DNA from 2 places in the Shewanella sp. NKUCC06_TVS genome. Region 1 is predicted to be linked to the other one. Evidence: riboswitches for the same ligand, from Rfam matches in the RefSeq annotation. Region 1 holds a riboswitch; the other holds the start of a gene.
The links. A riboswitch is a leader RNA that binds a small molecule or an ion and turns the genes downstream of it on or off. The one in region 1 is predicted to bind thiamine pyrophosphate.
Positions count from the first base shown of each region.

Region 2: another riboswitch for thiamine pyrophosphate. It lies ahead of KO531_RS05105 (TonB-dependent receptor); the one in region 1 lies ahead of thiC (phosphomethylpyrimidine synthase ThiC).

Region 1 covers NZ_JAHKQX010000005.1:258,860-262,047, reverse strand. The annotation lists gene KO531_RS08050 (hypothetical protein) at 1-1,319, shown strand, start outside; TPP riboswitch at 1,487-1,585, shown strand; gene thiC (phosphomethylpyrimidine synthase ThiC) at 1,787-3,188, shown strand, end outside.
Region 2 covers NZ_JAHKQX010000003.1:282,301-285,488, forward strand. The annotation lists gene KO531_RS05105 (TonB-dependent receptor) at 1-1,949, opposite strand, end outside; TPP riboswitch at 2,004-2,142, opposite strand; gene KO531_RS05110 (Crp/Fnr family transcriptional regulator) at 2,340-3,020, shown strand; gene tsgA (MFS transporter TsgA) at 3,088-3,188, opposite strand, start outside.

The DNA of each region.
Region 1 (3,188 bases):
CAGCGATAGCGATTGGAGATGATGTCGATAGTGCTTTGCTGATTTCGGCCACATCGCCAGAAGGTGAGACTTTTATCGCATTTGATCATCACCTCGGTGAACTGGATGCTGCTCAAACGCCTGTTTTTACCACTAATGCGGAGACATTAGCGTTCAATAGCGATGCAGGTCATTCAGCCTCTAAGCATGACACCCAAGCTATAGACCAAGAGCAAGCCCAAGATTTAGTACTGCAAGAAATCCGTGCTAAACATCAACATCAACATAAATTGGTTCCTGAGTCTGAATCCAAACCTGAACTGTCTAGGACAATACAAACTAGTGCTCAGGGATTGGGTACGAGATCAGTTTTGCGTGCTCGTCAGCCATATTTCAAAGAATTAAGTCTGTTATTTTTCGTACTCTTAGTGCATGTGTGTTTATTTTTACTTATCTGCATTTTGTGGCGTCCGCAGCTAAATCCCTTTGGATTGAAGGAAATAGAAAGCCGTGGCCCTAAAGTGGCAGCGATCAAGGCTTACTTTATTTATGCTCCCGCGGTAGAGAAAGCCGAAACCTCAGAGTCCGAAACTGAGATCAAGGCCGAGGATAAGACTGAAGCGACAAATTCTGTTACGCCTACAATTGTTCCCACACCTCAAACTCAAGTGAAGCCTCTGCCAATACTTGAAAAGGTCATGCCTGAAACAATAGCACCCGAAAAGGCCGTCTCTGAAAAAGTAGAGTCGGAAAAAGCAAACCCAGATACGGTTAAACCGGACATCACTCAATCGAGCCAATCTCAATTAAAGAAAACTCAATCAATTGCCCCAAGTGAAGTTCAACCCACTGAAGCGATGGCAAAAAAACCAACTAATACGCTTGATACCACAGAAATAAAGCCGCAGCTTGGCGCTAAGAGCTCGCCCGCAGCAGAAGGTGAGAGCACAATAGCGACAAGCTCAAGCATGAGTTTATTCACGCAGCAATATTTTGAACGTCAGCGCGAGCAAGCGCTCGATGATCTCGTGATTGAACAGGCCGATAAGTTCACCCGGAAATCGAATATGAGTGAAATGAGCCCAGAGATGGAGGTGCTATTTGTCCCTAACGCCGATGATTTCGGTGGCACAACGAGTCTAGATTTACCCTTAGACCCAAATCGTATTGTGCGTAAAGGAGATACTTGTTATCGCGTGGTACAAGTCGGCACTCAAGTTAATCCTTACGCCGAAAATTTAGGCTTCTCATTTGACTGCAGTGGCAAAAAAATCAATCAAGCTATTGATGATGCCATTCAATCTCAATTAAATAAAATGATGCTCAAACCCCATAAATAGTGACTTTCTTTTATGATCTATTTTCATGCTAGTTATAACTTTTTTAGTTTTATTTAATTTAATCAATTAAAAACAATGAATTATGAATCTTTATTTTGGATTGGTAGTTAAGGTTTTTAATTGCTTTTTTCCTTGTTTGTTGCTGCCGCTTCTGTCTATACTGCGCACTCATCTTGTCGGAGTGCCTCTTGGCTGAGACCGTTTATTCGGGATCCGTTGAACCTGATCAGGTTAAAACCTGCGAAGGAAACAAGCGTAATAACACATATTAAATCGCCAAAATAGACGGCTTGAACACCTGTTAACTCAGCAGTGTTTTAAGCCTTAATGTTGAGATTTAATTGTTATTGAGCAGGGTAACTCAATTTTTGAAGCCAGTGTTGGCCACAAAAATTGATTGCCATGCCCAGCTATCAACAACTCAATTCTCCAGACAAGCAACTCCATTTTTTAACGTGAGATTGCTTATGTCCAGTTCAAACCCAAACCCAGCTGTAGCTGCCAATGCTATAGAAATCACAGCGCCAGAATCGACAATCCCTAATAAATCGACAGTGGCTAATAAATCGGCTGAGTCTAGTCAATCAATCGTGCCTAAGGCGCCGAGTCGCCGCGAAACCCGTGCGCAGGCCCAAGCCTTTATTGATACGTTAGCGCCACTGCAACATCCTAATTCACAAAAGATTTACCTCGAAGGCTCTAGTGCCGATATTCGCGTTGGTATGCGACAAATTATGCAGACGGATACGCTGGTGGGCGGTACAGATGATGCGCCTATCATGGAAAAAAATCCGCCAATCCGCGTGTATGATTGCGCCGGACCTTATTCCGATCCTGAGGCCGACATCAATGTGCGCCTCGGCCTTGGTAAATTAAGACAAAACTGGATCCTAGCCCGCAACGATACAGAGCAATTACCCTGCGCTACATCGGATTTTACCCAACAAAGGCTCGCCGATGACGGTTTAGACCATCTGCGTTTTGAGGCAGGTTCGAGTGCGATTGTCCGCCCACGCAGAGCGCTGCAGGGCAAACGCGTCAGTCAATTACACTATGCCCGTCAAGGGATTATCACTCCCGAAATGGAATATGTGGCGATCCGTGAGAATATGGCACTTGCGCAAGTACAGGATGAAATCCTCAATCGTAAAGCCAAGGGCGAAGCCTTTGGTGCCTTAGTTGGTGAACCGATTACCGCCGAATTTGTCCGCGCCGAAGTTGCCCGTGGCCGCGCGATTATTCCGCTGAATATTAACCATCCCGAAGCCGAACCTATGATCATCGGGCGTAATTTTCTGGTGAAAGTGAACGCCAATATCGGTAATTCTGCGGTGACGTCTTCCATCGAGGAAGAAGTAGAAAAGCTCGTCTGGTCTACCCGTTGGGGCGCGGATACTGTCATGGATTTATCCACGGGTCGTTATATCCACGAAACCCGCGAGTGGATCATCCGTAACTCGCCAGTGCCCATTGGCACAGTGCCGATTTATCAAGCGCTGGAGAAAGTGAACGGCGTGGCAGAGGATTTAACCTGGGAAGTGTTCCGCGATACCTTGATTGAACAAGCTGAGCAAGGTGTTGATTACTTTACTATTCATGCTGGTGTGCTGCTGCGTTATGTGCCGATGACGGCTAAACGTGTTACTGGGATCGTTTCTCGCGGCGGTTCAATTATGGCCAAATGGTGCCTGAGTCATCACAAGGAAAACTTCCTCTACAGCCATTTTCGTGAGATCTGTGAGCTTTGCGTCGCCTACGATGTATCCCTGTCTTTAGGCGACGGTATGCGTCCCGGATCGATTGCCGACGCCAATGATGCTGCCCAGTTTGCAGAGCTTGAAACCTTAGGTGAGCTAGTCAAAATCGCGT
Region 2 (3,188 bases), on a different contig from region 1:
GCAAACCAACCCGAATTAGCACGATAAGTCCCACCAAGGCTGTAGGTAAGATGTGGAGAATGGGCCAGATCGCGGCCAGTTAAATCCACCTCAGTACCATATTTATCCTGATACTGGTAGTCACCGTAGGCCGTTTCTAACCAACCTAAGCTTGAGTAAACTTGCAGATTATCCGTGGCATACCAGGTTGCATCTAACTCAGCGCCATAGTTATTCGAACTGCCTGCATTTTCAGTGAACAAGATAAAACGCTGTGGTTTATCGGGATCTTGCTGTGATGCAGCCACCTGTTGATCTTGTCTGTCCATATAGAACAGCGCCAAATTAGTATCGATAAGTCCAGCTAACCAATGGGATTTAAGGCCGATTTCATAGTTATAGAGCGTCTCAGTACTAAACTCTTTTTTATCGTTCAATTCGACGGGCAAAGTCATGTTGAAACCGCCCGCCTTGTAACCGCGTGCGACTCGGATATAAGCATTGTGTGAGTCGTTCAGCACTTTACTCACAGCAATATGACCGCCCCACATGGTTTCGCTCGGGTCGAAATTATCGTTATTCGTATCAGAGTAATGACTGTTGCGACGCTCTAAACGTAGACCCACAGATAAAGCATAATTTGAGCCCAAATCCGTATCAAGCTGGCCAAACAGTGCATAGTTTGTCGCTTCATACTCTGAGTCTAAGACTTCATCCGGCCAAGTATTGTATTCAGAATACAATTGGTTATCTTCTTTCAGATTCATGGCATACACACCAAGCAACCAATCAGTACTCTCTGCAAAAATACGGCCCTGCTCGGTAGAACTTAGGCGAAACTCCTGCGACGCGGTTTTACGCTGACCCGTTTTATCCCAAAAATAATCGTATTGGCACGGCGCCAGATTGCCATTGTCATCATTACATTGCTTAGAGGCCCAATATTCTGAGTTAGCCCAATCGCCATCGTAACTGTAATGGTGATCGGTATTGGCAAAAGAGGTTAACGAAGTTAATTCGAAGTTTTCTGCGCCAGAATAGGTCGCTTTAAAACCCGCGCCTGTGGTGCGCTGACTATCAACACCCGGTTGATCCGATGTTGTCTGAGTTGGTGAATTGGTTAAACTCCACACATCATAGCCATTATCAAAATCGGCATGCAGCACAGTTAAATCAAACTGCAAATCATCTGTCGCATACCAGCGCAGCTTAGCGCGGCCGCTGAATTCATCGCGACCATTGGTATCATCACGGCCTAAATACAGGTTATCGTGGTAACCATTTTGCTGATGTTGCTGCATTGACACACGATAAAGCAGCTTGCCAGAATCCGTTAATGGGCCAGAACTGAAACCACTAAAAGTGCGCAAATCATCATCGCCTAACGACACTTCGCCGCCATGCTCAAACACATCAGTTGGATCGTTACTCTTCAGATAAATCAGTCCCGCTAAAGCATTCGCGCCGTAACGCGTCCCCTGCGGTCCACGAAGCACTTCGACCTGCTGTAAATCGTACATGCTCGACACCATACCAATACCGGATAAATCGATATCATCTATGATGTAACCCACGGAAGAATTAGGTGCGCCTTGGTATTGTTCCTGTTCCCCTACACCGCGAATTTGAAAATATTTCGGCCGAGAGCTTCCACCTGACCAGTTAAAATTGGCGATAGAATTAAGCAGATCTTCAAAGTGTTGCGCACTTTCATCTTGAATTTTTTGACTGTCGATAACGGTAATGCTTGAAGGCATTTTTTCTAAACTTGAGCTGCGAAAATCCGCCGTCACCACCATGACTTCCATCTCAGTGCTGGGATCGGGTTTATCGATAGCGTCGGTTTGTGCAAAAACAGGGGTGCTCAGCGCTGCGGCGATGGCTAATGCCAGCGGCGCTCGGGCTAAAAATAAGCTTGGCGATACGGTTGAAAATGGGGATTGATGGTTTGACGTTTTACGGTTTGACATAGGACCTCAAATATAATGTTTGAGATCCGGCAACGAATAAGCGATTCAGAAGTGTGCTGTTAATTGGCCCATTCCTACGCCGGTATTAGCCGGATCAGGTTCTAAGGGTTCGTCAGATGACATCTCAGTTTGCAGCCGTCAACGTTAAAATCAGAGTAACATTAATGCACAACAAACACCCCTTGGCGGCGCCTAGTATACATGACGGAAATAAAAAGTGGGCACTCTTATCTCTGCGATTCAATTAAATGTCGCGAAAACCACTGCCCTTCACTTCGTATGATGAAAATGTCTTTAGTATCAGCCTAAATCCTTTCGTCCATTTGACCGCCTATCATGATAATGCTATAGAAGGTCGCAATTTCGAACACAGTAAGAGGACAATAGTCGATGCAGCTAAAACCTTTATCGAAAGGACGTTATAGCCAGCGATGGGAGCAAGACTATCCACTTATTGAAGCGGTTGTACTTAGCTGTATCAGCGAAATAAAAATGCTCAAAAAAGGCGCTCACCTCATGACGCAGGGGGAAGCGATGGCATCACTTGTATTGGTGAAGCAAGGTCGAGTATCACTCGGTCATACCGCGAGAAATGGTCGGTGTTTTCAATTAGGTACTATTGATTGTGATTCACAACTGTTTGGCGAAATGGAGTTCTTCACCCAGTACCACTGTCAACTAGACATTATTGCCAGTGAACCCTTAGAAATCATGTTGATTAGCGCTGAAAAACTGCAACATTGCCTCGGTCAACATCCTCAACTCGCGCTATTTTTCGCTAGTGCAATTGCGATTGACTACCAAGACACAGTGGATATTTTTACTCGGCGACTGCTCTATCCTATCAGTTATAACGTGGCATTTGATATTTACCATGAATACTTAAATGACTTGCCCGTAGATGGCTTTAGTAAACGCTATTTAGAGGCTGAACGATTTGGCACTACCGACCGAGTCTACCGTCGGGCGCTACAAAATCTTGAGGAACGAGGCTTAATTGAGCGGAAAAAAGATGGCATTCGGATTTGTGATCTCAACGCACTCAAGAAATTTGTTGAAGCAGGCATATAACCGCTTTCAACATAACCCACACTCGACTTAATTTAACAACCGAGTGTGGGATGGATGCACAGGTAAATTAACTTACCGATGGCGAGTGTTGTTCCATAGCCGATTTCATCCGACTTGAAACGATCAATAGCATAAATATCGCTGCGTAAAGCAAAGGAATCACATACA